DNA from 3 places in the Bacillus sp. NPDC093026 genome. Region 3 is predicted to be linked to each of the others. Evidence: riboswitches for the same ligand, from Rfam matches in the RefSeq annotation. Region 3 holds a riboswitch; each other region holds the start of a gene.

The links. Region 3 has a riboswitch for S-adenosylmethionine ahead of ACIQCE_RS03875 (bifunctional homocysteine S-methyltransferase/methylenetetrahydrofolate reductase). Riboswitches for the same ligand answer to the same signal wherever they lie in the genome.
Region 1: it holds a riboswitch for S-adenosylmethionine, as region 3 does, so the genes downstream of both, ACIQCE_RS08110 (methionine ABC transporter ATP-binding protein) here and ACIQCE_RS03875 (bifunctional homocysteine S-methyltransferase/methylenetetrahydrofolate reductase) in region 3, are expected to answer to the same signal.
Region 2: it holds a riboswitch for S-adenosylmethionine, as region 3 does, so the genes downstream of both, ACIQCE_RS01985 (DUF2292 domain-containing protein) here and ACIQCE_RS03875 (bifunctional homocysteine S-methyltransferase/methylenetetrahydrofolate reductase) in region 3, are expected to answer to the same signal.

Annotation. Positions count from the first base shown of each region.
Region 1 covers NZ_JBIVPN010000002.1:627,368-633,457, forward strand. Annotated here, with positions in the region: gene ACIQCE_RS08075 (acyl-CoA dehydrogenase family protein) at 1-934, shown strand, start outside; gene ACIQCE_RS08080 (arsenate reductase family protein) at 1,049-1,405, shown strand; gene gcvH (glycine cleavage system protein GcvH) at 1,471-1,854, shown strand; gene ACIQCE_RS08090 (YusG family protein) at 1,899-2,135, shown strand; gene ACIQCE_RS08095 (toprim domain-containing protein) at 2,265-2,615, shown strand; gene ACIQCE_RS08100 (thioredoxin family protein) at 2,629-2,931, shown strand; gene ACIQCE_RS08105 (SCP2 sterol-binding domain-containing protein) at 3,052-3,393, shown strand; SAM riboswitch class I at 3,496-3,604, shown strand; gene ACIQCE_RS08110 (methionine ABC transporter ATP-binding protein) at 3,744-4,769, shown strand; gene ACIQCE_RS08115 (methionine ABC transporter permease) at 4,762-5,430, shown strand; gene metQ (methionine ABC transporter substrate-binding lipoprotein MetQ) at 5,445-6,090, shown strand, end outside.
Region 2 covers NZ_JBIVPN010000001.1:391,406-397,495, forward strand. Annotated here, with positions in the region: gene cobA (uroporphyrinogen-III C-methyltransferase) at 1-401, opposite strand, end outside; gene cysC (adenylyl-sulfate kinase) at 430-1,023, opposite strand; gene sat (sulfate adenylyltransferase) at 1,037-2,173, opposite strand; gene ACIQCE_RS01975 (sulfate permease) at 2,230-3,294, opposite strand; gene ACIQCE_RS01980 (phosphoadenylyl-sulfate reductase) at 3,308-4,009, opposite strand; gene ACIQCE_RS01985 (DUF2292 domain-containing protein) at 4,053-4,157, opposite strand; SAM riboswitch class I at 4,275-4,380, opposite strand; gene pyrE (orotate phosphoribosyltransferase) at 4,523-5,161, opposite strand; gene pyrF (orotidine-5'-phosphate decarboxylase) at 5,142-5,873, opposite strand; gene ACIQCE_RS02000 (dihydroorotate dehydrogenase) at 5,845-6,090, opposite strand, start outside.
Region 3 covers NZ_JBIVPN010000001.1:752,696-758,785, reverse strand. Annotated here, with positions in the region: gene ACIQCE_RS03885 (IucA/IucC family protein) at 1-1,282, shown strand, start outside; gene ACIQCE_RS03880 (hypothetical protein) at 1,352-1,516, opposite strand; gene ACIQCE_RS03875 (bifunctional homocysteine S-methyltransferase/methylenetetrahydrofolate reductase) at 1,470-3,341, opposite strand; SAM riboswitch class I at 3,420-3,538, opposite strand; gene ACIQCE_RS03870 (YajQ family cyclic di-GMP-binding protein) at 3,620-4,111, opposite strand; gene ACIQCE_RS03865 (CvfB family protein) at 4,350-5,198, shown strand; gene ACIQCE_RS03860 (DegV family protein) at 5,435-6,090, opposite strand, start outside.

The DNA.
Region 1 (6,090 bases), on a different contig from region 3:
TGCCGAATATGCAAACCAGCGTAAGCAATTCAAAACGCCGATTTCTCAATTTAGCTTAATTGGTGAAAAAGTAGCCAACATGTCGGCGAAGCTGTACGCAATGGAAAGTGCCGTTTACCGCACCGTTGGATTATTCGAACAGCGGATGGGTTTATTAAGTGATGAAGAGCAAAAGGATGGTAAGCAAATTGCGCAATCCATTGCGGAGTATGCAATCGAATGCTCACTTTGTAAAGTGCTTGGCTCTGAAACATTAGATTATATTGTGGATGAAGGCGTACAAATTCACGGCGGTTATGGTTTTATGCAAGAATATGAAGTCGAGAGAGCATATCGTGACTCACGAATTAACCGAATATTTGAAGGGACAAACGAAATCAACCGTTTGCTTGTGCCAGGCACTTTTTTGAAGAAGGCAATGAAAGGTGAACTGCCGCTCCTTCAAAAAGCGCAAACATTACAGGAAGAGCTCATGATGATGATGCCAGAAGAGCCAGGCGATCAGCCGCTTGATCAGGAGAAATATTTACTTGCACATGCGAAAAAGATTGCCCTCATGGTTGCAGGCATGGCAGCGATGAAATATGGGAAAGCACTAGAGCGTGAGCAGGAGATTCTAGTGAATATTGCCGATATTGTCAATGGCATTTTTGCCGCTGAATCTGCCATCCTTCGTACGGAAAAAGCAATTGCCACAACAGGCGTAGAGAAGAACGCACAAAAACTCGCTTACACACAAATTTTCACACAGGAAGCCTTTTTAGAAATTGAAGCACATGCAAAAGAATCATTAATCGCCATGGAGGAAGGAGATTCACTCCGCATGAGCCTGTCAGCCCTTCGTAAGCTGACAAGATTCACACCAATCAATGTCATTGCGACGAAGCGTCAAGTAGCTAAACGTATCTTTGAAGCCGAGAAATATATCGTATAAGCAACAAATCGAAAGGTGTGGATGCGCATGTCCGCACCTTTTTGTAAGCATACATTTAGGTTTTTAAAATGGTTTATGATAAAATGTTGTCACAATTTGCAGGGGGTGAAAATGGTGGCTTTAGATTTTTATGAATATCCATCTTGCGGCACATGCCGAAAAGCAAAAAAGTGGCTTGAAGATCACAACAAAGAAATCAATAGCATACATATCGTCGAAGAGACGCCGGATAAAGAAACACTCAAAGCTCTTTATCAAAAAAGCGGTTTGGAGCTAAAGAAATTCTTTAATACAAGCGGACAGAAATACCGAGAGCTGCAGCTTAAGGATCAACTTCCTGCAATGTCAGAGGACGATCAACTTGAATTGCTTGCATCAAATGGTATGCTGATTAAGCGTCCAATTACAACAGACGGCAAACGAGTGACAGTTGGATTTAATGAAGATACATTTAAAAGCGTCTGGAAATGATGTAACTTTCATTCAGATTGTGGTATCTTCAATATAAACGCAAAAAAGACTGGAGGGATATTGAAATGAGCATACCAAAAGATTTACGTTATTCCGAAGAACATGAATGGGTCAAAGTAGAAGGAGATAAGGTGCGTATCGGTATTACGGATTTTGCTCAATCCGAGCTAGGCGATATCGTGTTCGTTGAGCTTCCTGAAGTAGGAGACAAATTGACAGCGGACGAGCCTTTCGGAAGTGTAGAATCAGTCAAAACTGTTTCTGAACTTTACGCACCAATTAACGGAACAATCGTTGAAGTAAACAATGAGCTAGATGACAGCCCAGAATTCGTGAACGAATCTCCATACGAGAAAGCATGGATGATCGTTGTAGAACCAGCGGATGCCTCTGAAATCGAGGACTTAATGACTGCTGAGCAATATGAGGAAATGACAAAAGAAGACTAATTCATGAGAAATTGGACACTCTACCTTTATGGGGGGTGTCCAATTTGTCTTTTCAAAAAGAACAGGTGGATATAACAAAACATGTAACTGGTCGATTCAAAGAAAATGGCATGGTGCTTTATCATCAAAATGAAGAGATTGGAAAGATGATTAGTGAAAATCAATATGAGTTGAAACCTGGCTATTCCTATGATCAGAATCGGTTTTATCGCTTGTCTGATACATTAACACACGGGACGGAAAAATACGTTGACTGTGATGATGAAAATGGCTGGTGCTAATCGTTTAATCAGACTGCAGCGAGAGAATGCTGCAGTCTTTTTGATGAACAAGTGTCTCATCTTTACAACCTTACCCAAAGGTTGTAATCTAATGAAGAAGTGAATCAACGTCAAAAGGGCCGGGTGATCATGATGAAACATGAGAATGTAGAAAAGGTCATCATTGTAGAAGGTAAATCAGACAAACAAAAACTAAAAGAAGTCATAAGTGAGCCTGTTACCATTATTTGCACCAATGGCACCATCAGTACATCGAAGCTGGATCAGCTAGTGGACGATCTATTAGGGAAAGACGTTTACATATTAGCAGACAGTGACGATGCTGGCGATAAACTGCGGAAGCAATTCCGAAAAGAGTTCCCTGAAGCACTTCATCTTTTTGTAGACAAAATGTACCGCGAAGTTGCCGCTTCACCAACAGCCCATATTGCATCTGTCTTATTAGCTGCAAACATTGATGTTCATTCGAAATATTTGTGAGGGTGGGCGTACTATGAAAGAGATTGAGGAGCACGAATTGAAGGAGATAAAGGACGATTTATTTCTTTTGTATTTATATACACCGTTTTGTGGAACGTGCCAGCTTGCGAAGAAAATGCTGATAGTTGTAGATACCATGCAGCCAGATGTTCCATTTTACGAGAATAATTTAAATTATTCACCTAGTTTAGCGAAAGGATTTGAAATAGAAAGTGTTCCATGCTTTTTATTGTTTAAAGACGGCAAGATCGTTCAAAAAGGCTATGCCTTTCATTCTGTTCCATATCTTCATGAAATGATTGAAACCGCTAAATAAAGCGGTTTTTTGTCATGTTTCAAGCCATTCAATTGAAAATTTGTCGAGTTATTTATAAAGGACAAGCCAACGTTTGTAGAGAAATGTTATGTATAACCAAATGACAGGGAGGTTATACATGTGGAAAAAACCAAAGCCCATGGAAACACAAAACAGCGATTTTTACTAAAACCGCTGCTCTCATCATCATCCTTGAAGATTACATTTGAAGCGGAAGCAGATTCTTGTACATTGATTGTGGATGAACGTGGTGAAGTCAAGAAACTACCTGCAATTGAGTTATCGGATCTCACTTTTTATGGTGAGAGAAAGGAAATTCTTCAATTATTAGATGGAAATCTATCTTTACAGCAATTAATTAGTCGTGGGCAAGTAAAGGTGAAAGGCTCATTCCGAGCACTTCTTAGATTAGAGGCGGTGCTTTGGCTAACGAACGGTTTTTTTAGGAAAATGATCACTTAGTCGTTTACTTGGAAATTAGCGATTTACAGCGTTGACATATCTCGGGTAGCATGATATCCTACGTTAGTAAAAACATGAACATCACATAAAACAACATATTTTCTCTTATTAAGAGAGGTGGAGGGACGTGCCCTATGAAACCCGGCAACCGTCAGCATAGCTGAAATTGGTGCCAATTCACTCAAAGCCGCAACGCTTTGAAAGATGAGAGAAAGGCGTATTTGAAATAAAAGGCCTTTCTGCTTGTGTTGCAGTTAGGTCTTTTTTACTGACCTAGAGTCATGAGGGAAGAACGAAGAACGTATGTGATGGCACGCTACAGATTCAGCAAGAAAGCAGGTGATCAGGCTATGATCCAATTACAGAATGTATCAAAAACGTACCACTCAAAAAACGGAAATGTTGACGCAGTGAAAAACGTCAACTTGGAGATTGATAAAGGTGAAATATTCGGAATTATCGGGTATAGCGGCGCAGGGAAAAGCTCCCTGATTAGGCTACTAAACGGTCTAGAGTTGCCAACAGAAGGAATAATTGAAGTGGCAGGCAACCGGATTAATGAAATATCGAGCGCTAAACTTCGCAAGGCAAGACAGGAAATCAGCATGATTTTCCAGCACTTTAACCTACTATGGTCGAGAACTGTACGACAAAATATTATGTTCCCGCTTGAAATTGCAGGTGTACCGACTTCAAAACGGAGAGCTCGTGCAGATGAACTGATTAAATTGGTCGGCTTAGAAGGAAAAGAAAATGTCTATCCATCGCAACTTAGCGGCGGACAAAAGCAGCGCGTAGGGATTGCTCGAGCACTAGCAAATAACCCAAAGGTTCTTCTTTGTGATGAAGCAACGTCTGCTCTTGATCCACAAACGACAGACTCTATTCTTGAGCTTTTGGCAGATATCAATCAACGATTAGGTTTAACCATTGTGCTAATTACACACGAAATGCATGTCATCCGTAAAATTTGTCATCGTGTGGCGGTCATGGAAAATGGACGTATCGTCGAAGAGGGCGAGGTATTACGCGTCTTTAGACAGCCGAAGGAAGAAATGACGAAACGATTTGTGAAACAGCTTGTTGAGCCGGAGGAAGCTAAGGAAACGATTGAGCACATCTTAGAGCGGATGAAAGAAGGGAAGGTTGTTCGTTTGTCCTTTATCGGCGATTCTGCCGAGCAGCCGCTCATTACTGAAATCATTCGATCATTCCAAGTCGATGTGAACATCCTCCAGGGGAAAATTACTCAAACGCAGGAAGGTGCGTTTGGAACACTCTTTATCCACATCAATGGAGTAGAGACTGAAGTGGAAAAAGCCATCGCCTATATTCAAAGCAAACAGGTCGAAATTGAGGTGATGACACATGTTTGAGAAATGGTTCCCGAATGTTGACCTTGAAGTCATTTGGAATGCGACGGGTGAAACGGTGTATATGACGCTTATTTCACTTGCATTTGCTTTTGTCATCGGCATCATCCTAGGGCTATTGCTCTATCTGACTAGTAAAGGCGGTTTATGGGAAAATAAACCGATCAATGCAGTTATCGGGGCAATCGTCAACATTTTTAGATCGATTCCTTTTATCATTTTAATCATTCTTTTATTAGGGTTTACAAAATTCTTAATGCATACCATTTTAGGTCCAAATGCAGCCCTGCCCGCCCTTGTCATTGGATCTGCACCTTTCTATGCACGTCTTGTTGAAATTGCACTTCGTGAGGTAGACAAAGGTGTGATTGAAGCGGCAAGATCAATGGGCGCAAAGACATCAACGATTATTTTTAAAGTCTTGCTGCCAGAATCATTGCCAGCCCTGATTTCAGGAATTACTGTCACAGCAATTGCTTTAATTGGTTCTACTGCAATTGCAGGTGCAATTGGGGCAGGCGGACTTGGTGACCTCGCCTATGTGGAAGGGTACCAATCTGGAAATACAGATGTCACACTTGTTGCCACTGTTTTTATCCTAATCATCGTCTTTATTATTCAGATAATCGGTGATTTGATAACCAATAAAATTGATAAACGTTAAGGGAGGATTTATTCATGAAGAAATTGATTTTAAGTGCACTATTTCTAGGATTTGCAGGCATTTTAGCTGCATGCGGTTCATCTAATAACGCAAGCGAAAGCAAAACCATCACGGTTGCTGCATCAAAAACACCACATGCTGAAATTCTTGAGGAAGCAAAACCACTTTTAAAAGAAAAAGGCTATGACCTAAAAATAAAAGTGCTTAGCGATTATAAAATGTACAATAAAGCTTTAGCTGAAAAAGAAGTGGATGCGAACTTTTTCCAACATATTCCTTACTTAAACGAAGAAAACAAATCAAACAAAGATTATAACCTAGTGAGTGCAGGTGCTATTCACCTTGAGCCTTTCGGTATCTACTCTAAGAAATACAAATCAGTCAAAGATATTCCAAACGGCGGCACGATCATCATGACAAACAACGTGGCTGAGCAAGGTCGTATGCTTGCCCTACTTCAAAATGCTGGCGTGATCAAGCTTGATTCAAAGGTTGATACAATCAACGCAACATTGAAAGACATTAAAGAAAACCCAAAGAACTTGAAATTCAAAAAAATCGCTCCTGAACTCACAGCGAAAGCTTATGAAAACAGTGAAGGAGACGCAGTCTTTATCAACGTAAACTATGCAATTCAAAATCATTTGAATCCGAAGAAAG
Region 2 (6,090 bases), 360 kb from region 3:
TCACGGTGCGTGACAGGTATACCCGCATAAGCAGCCGCTGCAATACCTGATGTAATGCCAGGCACTACCTCATATGGTATACGGTGTTCAGCTAAGCACTCTATTTCTTCACCACCCCGTCCAAATACAAAGGGGTCGCCGCCTTTTAGACGAACGACAACTTTTCCCTCCTTTGCATGGGCAACAAGCGCATCATTAATGGCTTCCTGTCTCATCGTATGATGATTTGGGAGCTTTCCGCAATAGATCAATTCTGCGTCATGTTTGGCATGGGCGAGAATGTCTTCATTGACAAGACGATCATATAAAATGACATCTGCCTCTTGTATCGCCTTATGGGCCTTCAATGTAATTAACTCTGGGTCACCCGGTCCGGCACCAACAATGTATACTTTCCCCATCGCATGTTCTCTCCCTGCCATCAAACGATTATTTCGTTTTTCCCTTTACATAGTCAACAAGCAACTGTTTTGATTCTTCACGTGTGAATTCGTCTGTATTCAAAACTAGCTCAGGTGCAGCCGGTTCTTCGTATGGAGAATCAATTCCTGTGAAAAATGGAATTTCTCCTCTTCGTGCTTTTTGATATAATCCCTTCGGGTCACGCTCTTCACAAACATTGAGATCACATTTCACATACACTTCATGAAATTCACCTTCTTCGACAAGCTGCCTTACAATTTGGCGATCTTCTTGAAAAGGTGAAATAAAGGCAGTGATGACAATCGTACCTTGCTCGACAAAAAGTTTCGCCACTTCCCCGATGCGGCGAATGTTCTCTTTCCGGTCATCATCTGAAAACCCTAAGTCTTTATTAAGTCCGTGGCGTACATTATCACCATCAAGAACAGTGACTTGATACCCCTGTTCAAACAGCTCTCTTGCCGCTAGGTTTGCAATCGTCGATTTCCCAGAACCACTTAGACCAGTAAGCCAGACAATCACGCTTTTATGATTGTTTTTCTGTTGATATTCTTCTTTTGTAATAGACGCATCGTGCCACACGATATGCTCGTTACTCATGTCTCTACCTCCTTTAGGATACAGTTGTTTTTAATCCGTCAATTAATGTTTCAATGACTTCTTTTCGGCTGAACGTGCTCGGCGGTAATTCACCGTTTCTTAGCATTGTTCTTACCTTTGTACCTGAAAGAATGACATGCTCACTTTTATCATGAGGACACGTTTTTGGTGTTGCCATGGCTTCACATGTATTGCAGTAGAAACTATGTTCAAATTTTAAAGGCGTGATGCCAATCTCTTCACTCGTAAATTGATCAAATAATTCCTGCGCTTCGTATGTGCCATAATAATCACCAACACCCGCATGATCTCTTCCAACAATAAAGTGTGTGCAGCCATAATTTTTTCGAACAAGTGCATGAAATATCGCTTCCTTTGGTCCAGCATAACGCATTGCAGCTGGAAATACACCTAAAAAGACGCGATCTTTTGGATAATAACCGTTCAATAATACTTGATAGCTTTTCATTCTCACATCTGCTGGGATATCATCGGCTTTTGTTTCACCAACCAGCGGATTTAAAAATAAACCATCTACTGTCTCAAGTGCTGTTTTTTGAATATATTCATGGGCACGATGTACTGGATTTCTCGTTTGGAAACCGACAATCGTTTTCCAACCATTTTCTTTAAAATGTCTTCTTGTCTCTTCTGGTTCATAGGTGAATTGAGGGAATGGCTTTTCGCTACGCTTGGTCAGTGTAATTTTACCACCAATATATGTGTCACCGCGCTCAAATAATTTTTTCACCCCTGGATGATTCCGATCATTTGTTTTATACACATTCACAGCTTCTTTTTCCTTATCTGGCGTGTATTGATCTTCCACCTCAAGTATCCCGTAAACTGTTCCATTGTAAGATAAACGGACGATATCTCCCTTACGAATTTCCGCTGCCTTTTCCTTTGTGACTGGAAGAGTAATAGGAAGAGACCAAACAACACCACTTGCTAGTCTCATGTCGCTCACAACGGCTTCATAATCGGCTTTTGTTAAAAAGCCTTCAATTGGACTATACCCGCCGATTGCAATCAGTTCAAGGTCTGCAAAAGAGATCGTATCCAGTTCGATTTCCTTCTCTGCTGTGCTTAAATCATATTCTTCATTTACTCGATTAATTAATACGCCACCATGTGGTGTTAAACTCATTTGTTCATCTTCCTCTCAATGTTCAAGTTATTAGATGTTAATAGTCAGATTTATCGTTAAATGCCGCCGCCTTGTTCATGGATGGAGTTGCTTTCATTTTTGACTGCCTTCATCAGACTTAATGCGCCGAGTGAAGCAAATAACACACTCATCATGATAAAGATAGAATAATAGTCTCCTTTTAAGAAAAAGCTTACCAGCAAATAAGACAAGCTGAGTGATAAGAATGGAGAAACAACCCAGACTTTCAGCATCTTTTTCACGACATGTTTATGAAAAATGTTCGGTCCACCCTTTGCCATCCCAAGACCAATAATTGATGAAGAGGTGATTTGGGTAAGTGGTACAGGCAAGCCGAAAATAGAGCTCACAATGACAAGTCCAGCACCGGTACTAGAGAGTAAGATGCCTTCACCTGTTTGATATCGTGTGATTTTCTTACCATTTGTTTCAAGTACTCTCCTACCGAGTAAAAGTGCACCAAGCGCGACAAATATCCCCCCGTAAAGTGTACCTTGCCCTACTGACAGGACCCCTGATGCCACTAGCGGACCTACAGCATTGGCAACATTGTTCATACCAGCTGAAAAAGCCTCTAGAAAGCCACTGATGATTAAAGCGATAGAAAGAATGCCGACACCTTTTTTAGATAATGTGTGTTTTGGGAACAGTCTGATGATTTTGATCACAGTAAACGTGAAAGCAAAAGCAATGAGTGGAATAATGATCCAAAATGCGACGATCACTAAAATGGATTTTACAAACAATACTTTGTATGCCACGGCAACACCAACAACAGCTCCAACCGTTACTTCACTTGTGGATAGCGGGATGGCCATCAGATTCGCAATAAATAATGATAATGCAGCGGAACCAATGATAATGCAAACAATTTCAAGTGTAATCACAGATTCTGGCATAATACCAGAACTGATGGTTTTGACAACTTCACCGCCGCCAATCACTGAACCTGCTAAAATACCTCCAGCACAAACGATGAGTGCATAAAGCGGTTTTTGAATCGCTCCTGATCCATACGCAATTCCCATAGAAGCTGCTGCTCCGCTTGCGCCAATATTTAAAGCAAAGAATAAACTAAATAAAATTGCAGCGATTTCCATTAATTATGCTCCCTTATTCATGTAATCCGCACTCCGTCTTTGCTGTTCCAGCCCATCTTCCAGAACGCAGATCATCTGCAGTGAAGGCTGGTTGTGTACATGGTGCACAGCCAATACTTGGGTATCCTCGATCATGTAGCGGATTATAAGCAAGTTCCTGCTTTGATGCATATCTCCATATATCTTTCCAAGTCCAGTGGATGAGCGGACACACTTTTACTGATTGGAATTTATCATCCTTATTTAAAAAGTTTGTACCTGCTCTTTTTGGTGACTGCTCTCTTCTTAAGCCAGAAAGCCAAGCCGGATAGCCTGATAATGCTTCTTGCAAGGGAATGACCTTCCGCATATGGCAACAGCTTTGAGGATTTGTTTCCCACAGTTTGTCACCATGCTGTTCATTCTGCTGTTCAACTGTCAGATCAGGTGTTTTCATCACAATATCTAATCCAGGGTATCTTTCCTTCACCGCATCAATTGTCTCGTAAGTCTCTTTGAAATGTAGTCCTGTATCTAAAAAGACAATTCTCGCATCTTTTTTGACTTTAGCGATTAAATCAATCAAGACAATGCCTTCTATACCGAAGCTACATGCATAAACGAGCTGATCACCATAATGACCGTACGCCCATTTCAGCACAGATAGGGCTCCTTTATACATATCGTCCTCTTGAAATGTAATGGACGGCTCTTGCCAATTTTCATAAGTTAACATTGTTTCTCCCCTTCCGGAGTATTGCTCATATTGCTATAGCGCACTACTTCAATCTGATTTTTTCATTTTTCTCTACTTGAATTATTTGACCGTCTTGAACAATCAATGTGATTGAACCGAATTTCATATCTCCAATCAATTCTTGCATGTTTTTCACTAAGTCTTCATCCTGGTTTTGTTTCACTTCCATCTCCTCTTCCTCCTCACCATTAAAAATAAAAAAACTTTCTTTCAATCCGAAAGAAAGACGAGGAAGCTCACGATTTCCTTATCTTTCAAAATAGAATCATTTTGCAGGAAGTAGCACCTTGCTCAGGATAGCAGGTTGCTGGGTTTCATCGGGCCAGTCCCTCCACCTCTCTGGATAAGAGTTTTAATTTGTATTAAATATTAACACAATTCAAACAAAAGTCAACCCGACTTTATTGATAGGATTAGTTTTTATTCACATTTGGGTCTATTTTACTATTTTAAACCCACATGAAAAAAGCCGTGCATCTGGGCACAGCATTGTTAGAGCGTCTCTTCCATCCAAGATTCAGAGGAAGGGTCTTGTCTCCAGCGTTTAAGTTTATTCATAGCAGATGGCTCGATGGCTCTTAGCTCAAGCGCCGCATCTGTCAACGCATCATAGTCTGTCAGTGTGACATATGGAATGTCTTTTTCCGCAAAAGCAGCAACTGCTTTTGGCAATCCATATGTGAAAATGGCCGCAACTCCAAGCACTTCACAGCCCTCATCTTGAAGGGCGGCGACAACTTCAAGGACGCTCCCTCCAGTTGAAATGAGATCTTCTACGACAACAACCTTTTGACCAGTCGTTACCGCTCCTTCGATCTGATTTCCTTTTCCATGTGCTTTTGGCTTATTTCTCACATAACACATAGGCAAATTTAGACGATCTGCCACCAATGCCGCATGCGGGATTCCGGCCGTTGCAGTACCGGCTATCACTTCTGCTCCCTCAAAATAAGTTTGAATGAGATCTTTAAGTCCTTCAGCGATGTCATTTCTGACGTTAGGGTACGATAATGTCAGGCGATTATCGCAGTAAATCGGTGATTTAATACCGCTTGCCCACGTGAATGGTGCATCTGGTTTTAAGGAGACGGCTTTGATTTGTAATAAATGTTTAGCAATTTTCGTTTTCATACGGCTGTCTCTCCCACTCTTTGATCATTTGATGATAGGCTGCAATTGGATTTGCTGCTTTGGTGATCGATCTCCCCACAACAATTTGTGAAACACCTTGTTCTTTTGCAAAAGCAGGTGTGGCTACACGCTTTTGGTCATCGGTTTGATCATTTGGCAAACGAATACCTGGTGTGACGGTGAGAAAGGATGGTGAGATATGCTCATGAATGGCCTTTGATTCATGTACAGAGCACACAACACCGTCTAGTCCGCTCTCGTATGCCATTTGTCCGTAATGAAGCACGGTCTCCTCAAGTGGACGATCAATGAGTATTTCTTTTTTCATGATGTCTTCTGACGTACTTGTGAGCTGAGTCACTGCAATAATGTTCGGTCTACTTTGTCCAGCTGATGTTCCGCTTTCAAGACCCTCTACCGCTGCTTGCATCATTCTTTTTCCGCCTGCAGCATGGACATTAACCAAATCCACCCCAAGTGCTGCAAGCCGGTTCATGGCTTTTTGAACCGTTGTTGGAATGTCATGTAATTTCAAGTCAAGGAAAATACGGCAATTTTTTTGTTTCAGTGTTTCAATTATGGCAGGACCTTCTTGGTAAAAAAGCTCCATGCCAACCTTCACAAATAATGGCTTCCCTTCAAATAGATCTAAAAAGGCAAGCGCCTCGCTCCCTGATGGAAAATCAAGTGCGATGATTGGCAAATGCTTCATGCTTCCAGCTCCTTCCGATACATTCCTCTACTGATGAATAACCATGAGCCGCCAGAACTTTAGGCAGATCTTCAATGATTTCTGGACAAACGAATGGATTCACGAAATTGGCTGTTCCAACAGCTACAGCACTTGCGCCTGCCAGTAGGAATTCAAGCACATCTTCTGCATGTTGAACCCCGCCCATCCCAATAATCGGGATACGAACAGCCTGACT
Region 3 (6,090 bases):
AAGACAAGAAAGTGTGCAGCTGTCTTGGATTGCCGTACACCGTCAGCTTGCAACATTTCATGCGGTCGAACATGAAAATTATGAGCAGATAATAAAGAAGGAATTAGATGAGGTGACCATTCGTCAATTTCAGCGTGTATTAAAGGATGAAGGCTTGAATCCGACTGATTATTATATGATGCCCGTTCATAAATGGCAATGGACACATATGATTATTCAACATTTCCCAGAAGATTTGGCCATGCGCCGCATTGTTTATTTAGGCGAGGGTCTTGATCAATACGTGCCACAGCAGTCGATCAGAACCTTTACAAACATCTCAAATAAAGGAAAGCATCATATTAAATTACCAATGAGTATTTTAAATACGCTTGTGTATCGAGGGCTGCCGTCAGAGCGGACTGTCATCGCTCCTCGCATTACGGCACATATTAAAGGGATTGCCGATCAAGACCCATTTTTGTCTGACGTATGCCGCGTGATTTTACCAGGTGAAAATGCGAGTATAAATGTCGATCACCCTTACTACAGCAAACTACCTGGTGCGCCTTATCAATATCTTGAAATGCTCGGTGTGATTTTTAGAGAAAGTATTTATACGTACTTAGATGAAGGGGAGACCCCTGTGACACTTGCGGCACTGACGTATGAAGATCATGAAGGTGAACCGTATATTAAACAGCTAATTGAAAAATCGAAACTCTCGGCAAAAGAGTGGATGGCTGCTTTCTTCCATGTTGTGATGCCTCCGCTACTACATTTTATGTATCAATACGGGACGGTATTTTCCCCACATGGGCAAAATACGATTCTTGTCCTAAAAGATTATCAACCACATCGTTTGGCGATAAAGGATTTCGTTGATGATGTGAACATTAGTGACCAGCCACTGCCAGAATTAGCATCATTAGATGAAGATTTAAAAGAAGTGTTGCGAAGTGAACCCCCAGAAGGTTTAGTGCAATTTATCTTTACAGGACTGTTTATTTGTAACCTGCGTTACGTGTCAAATGTTTTAGAAAACCATCAGCTACTAGAAGAAACCGCTCTTTGGCGTTTGCTTGCAGAAGAAATTCTAGATTATCAGCAGCAATTCCCGCAACTAAAAGAACGTTTTGCATTATTTGACCTTTTCCAGCCTCAGCTAACAAAGCTTTGTTTAAACCGTAATCGAATGATTGATTATGGCTATGGAGATGGAGACGATCGCCCACATGCGTCAGAGCATGGGAAAGTAACAAATGCGCTTGCACACGTCCTATCATCTGTAGGCGAAAAATAATGAAAGAGCTGTAGACGAATGGTGTCTACAGCTTTCAAGAACCTCCATTCAAAGGAGGTTCGACTATTATTAACACAAAAACAGGGCAAACCAATTTTTCTCTCTGCCTTCATTGAGAAGATGTTGTTCAGCTAATAATTTTTCACTTTTCCTTGTAAGACTAGGTGGTGACCAAACAGCATTTCCATCAAAGACGAGAATTCGTTTCTTTAGCTGTTCCGTGATAGTTGACATGTGCTTTTGCCCCCTTATCTTTCTGGTGAATGTAAGTCGTCAGTTCTGCTGTTAAATCTGATCGAAGGAAAGGTGTAATTAAATAAATGCCATTAAACAGATCACAAGCAGCGTCTATTAAAGAGCGGGCAATCGCTAACCCTTCTGTTCGCTGTTTTTCCTTGTCATCCCCTGCTTTTGCCATGATGTCACGAATCGAGTCAGACAGCTTGATGCCTGGGATTTCATGGTGAATAAATTCTGCATTTCGGCTACTTGTTAAAGGCATAATGCCGATGTAAATCGGTTGATCGAGGTGACGGATTTCCTCATGAATTTTCACAAGCTGTTCCTCTGAATAAACTGGCTGTGAGATGAAATAATCAGCACCGTATTCTACTTTTTTCTCAAGGCGTTTGACGGCTTTATCGATATGACGAACATTTGGATTAAACGCTCCTGCCACGGAAAAATTGGTCTTTTTACCAAGCGGTTTGCCTGAGAAGGAGAGTCCTTCATTAAATTGTTTAATCAGACGGATCAGATCAAAGGACGTTAAATCATAAACAGACGTTGCTCCTGGGAAGTCACCGATTTTTGAAGGGTCGCCTGTAATCGCTAAAATATCGGTTAATCCAAGTGTATCAAGTCCCATCAAATGTGATTGCAATCCGATTAAATTGCGATCTCGACAAGTAATATGAACAAGTGAACGCATATCGAGTTGCTGCTTCAGCAAAGCGCCGCATGCCACATTGCTAATGCGCGGGGTGGCAAGGGAATTATCAGCTAGCGTCAGAGCATCAATGCCTGCTTTCTTTAATTCTTTCGCAGCATTAAGAAATTTTTCAAAGTTGAGCTTCTTTGGCGGGTCCAGTTCCACGATGATTGACCGCTTTTGAATGGCAAGCTCGTCAAGCCCAGGTTCTGTGCGTTGATCTTGGAGTGAAATGCTTTCTTCTTTTAAAATTTTGACTTCTTTTTCTGTGATCGGCGCTAAATCTTTTACAGCTTCCGCCATGGCTCGGATATGCTGAGGGGTCGTTCCGCAACAGCCACCAATAATACGGGCACCTTGATTTCTAAACTCTAGTGCACTCTTTCGAAAATAATCATTATCTGTATCATAGACAAGTCTACCTTTTTCAAGAGATGGGAGACTGCTGTTTGGATAGACAGATAAATAAGAATTTTCAAAAAGTGGCACACCTTCGAGTGCCTGAATCATATGATAGGGACCTAGTCTGCAGTTAATTCCGACGACATCAGCTCCAAGAGAGGATAATTCAGATAAACCGTCATGGAGCGGCGTTCCATCTTGCAGGACACCTTGTTCGTGCATGGATACGTTCATGACAATAGGGAGTTCCGTTTCTTTGCGTGCGATGTGTAGAACCGCCTTTGCTTCTTCGAGGTCGTAATAGGTTTCGAGTAATAGTCCGTCAGGCTGTTCATTTAATAGAAGATACAACTGCTCTCTAAAGCTTCGTTTAATTTCCTCAATGGAGTATGCATTTTTGTTAAACGTTCGAATGCCGCCAATCGTTCCGAGTACATAAGCAGAGCCTGCGGCTGCTTTGGCAATTTGCATAGCTTTTGTATTGATACGTTTCGTTTCTTCTTCTAAACCGTAGCGGGATAGTTTAATATAATTCGCTCCATACGTGTTCGTTTGGATGATGTCAGCTCCCGCCTGTACGTACGCCTCATGTACCCTTTTGACTTCATCTTCCTTTGATAGATTTAATTCTTCAAAGCAGCGATCAATTCCATAAGAATATAAAAGTGTTCCCATTGCTCCATCAGCAATCAGCACGCGGTTTTGTAAATCTTGTAATAGGCCCATTGTATTCCTCCTTATTTCTATGTAACAAAAAAAGCCTTCTGATAAGAAGAAGACTTTTTGAAAGTATCGTAATTCTTCTCCTTATCTTCCAAGCAGTAGCTTGCTGGATTTAGCACCTTGGTTATAGAAAGTGTTTGTCTATTACACCGGTTGCTGAGGCTTCACAGGGCCAGTCCCTCTGCCTCTCTTGATAAGAAAACAATATGAATCTGTCAATGAATTGAACTTCCATTAACTGTATCGAAAAAATCGGAAATAATCAATGGAAAATTTAAAATTTATCGAAAATTTATAAATTGGACATCAATCGGCAAATCAGCTTTGCGAATAAGTGAAATGACTTCCTGTAAATCATCCTTATTTTCCCCTGTCACACGCACTTGATCATCTTGGAATTGAGATTTCACCTTGAGACCAGATTGCTTAATGAGTGTGTTGATTTTTTTAGCATTGTCTTTATCAATTCCGCTAATCAGTTTTGCACGTTGACGTACAGTCCCGCCAAGTGCATGCTCGGTTTTGCCGTAGTCGATATTTTTTGTCGGTACATTTCGTTTAATGAGTTTTGACACAAGCACATCTTTTAGCTGCTCTAGCTTGAAGTCATCGTCAGAGATGAGCACGAGCTCTTCTTTCTCTAATGAAATATCACTTTTACTTCCTTTGTAATCATAACGGTTTTTGATTTCTTTTAAAGCTGCTTGAATGGCGTTTTGCACCTCTGGTAATTCGATCTTCGATACAATGTCAAACGAACTTTCTTTTGCCATGACTCATGACCTCCAAGTATTAGATATTGCGTCTATCTTATCATGCAAATGGGGATAGAAGAAACGTTAGCGTATTGATAGGTCAATGAGCTCAAGCTCTTTCTGTATAAATCACCTACGGATTGTCCACTTTAGCTAACAGAACTAGAGATGTTCATGTGCTAAGAAGTATAGTAGAATAAAGTGAAATCAAATGATGAACGAATGCTCTTTATGGGCAGATAGGAAGGAAGAGAACATGAGACCAGGTGAGCAATTGACCTTGCAAATAGAGAAAGAGATGGAGTATGGATACTTTTTGACAGATGGCGAAGATTCTGTCCTCTTACATCGTAGTGAGATCACAGAAGATATTGAAGATAGAGATGAAGTGGATGTCTATCTATATGTAGATCATGAAGAGAGACTAGCAGCTACAATGAAAAAGCCTATTATTAACGCACATACATACGGCTGGGTTGAAGTCGTTGATGTTGTAGAGGATATGGGCGTATTTGTTGATGTCGGGTTATCAAAGGATGCACTTGTGGCAACAGAACACCTCCCGCCTTTTGAAGAAGCATGGCCCAAAAAAGGAGACCGGCTGTACTGTATGCTGAAAGTCACAAGCTACGGGAGATTGTTCGCAAAACCAGCCACAGAAGATATCATCAGTAAGCTGTTTACCGAAGCACCTAATACCATTATGAACAAAGACATAACAGGGACGATTTACCGCTTGATTGCGACAGGCTCCTTTATGCTTACAGATACAGGAATTAGAGGGTTTATCCATCGCACAGAACGGAAGGAAGAACCAAGACTAGGATCTACTGTCACAGGTCGTGTCATTGCAGTGAAAGAGGATGGAACCGTTAACGTATCTCTCCTTCCTAGAAAACAGGACGCATTATCAGTTGATGCAGAACAGATCTTAACTTATATGAGAAACAGAAATGGTGCGATGCCCTATTGGGACAAAAGTGACCCAGATGATATTCGCGAAAGATTTCAAATGAGTAAGGCCGCTTTTAAACGAGCATTAGGTCACTTGATGAAAAATGGTCTAATTGATCAAAAAGAAGGCTGGACATATGAGAAAAAGTGAGCAGTTGCTCACTCAGGCTGTCGAGATTTTCTCGACAGCCTGATTTTTCCACTTATCATTGAAACAACATCACCGAAATCCGATAAAAAAGAGTAAGTTGATAAAAGGAGTGTGTGGATGATTGTGCTCGCCTCATGCAGCAATCAACAGGAAGAACGACCGAAATCAAATATGTAGCGGATTGGCGTCATGCTGACAGACTAGGGTCTCCCCTACGTATATAGGGAAGGGTGCTTTTATGATGGGTTGCCTGTAAAAAAGATTGCAAGCGTTCCAGGTCCTGAATGAGACCCAACGGCTGCACCAATGATATTGATATCAATATCTTTTGGATGAAATGCTGTTTCTATCAATTGTCTCATATCCTCTGCAAGTACAGGGTCATCGCCATGGCTGATCCCAACAGTTTGATTTGACCAGTCTGTTCCACGCTCTTTCATCAGTTCGATAATTCGTTTGAGTAGTTTTTTACGTCCTCGGATTTTCTCAAGCGGAACAAGCTTTCCATCCTCTACGTGTAAAATAGGTTTAATGCTCAAAAGACCGCCAACAAAAGCTGATGCTTTACTGATTCTTCCCCCTCTTGCTAAGTACGATAAATCGTCTACAGTAAAAATATGTTGTAAAGATCCACAAAAATGCTTTACAGACGTTTCAATTTCTTGTATTGTATTTCCGTCAATGGCAAGTGTCTGAGCGTGTTTGACAGCCAGTCCATAGCCGAGTGAAGCACATTTAGAATCAATGATTCGTAAATCGAAGTCTGGATATTCTTCCTTTACTTCGTTTGCCATCATGACAGCTGTTTGATATGTACCTGAAAGCTCTGATGAAAAAGCGACATATAGTGCGGCTGTATGAGTTTGTGCAAGGGATACAAAGGCTTCTTTGA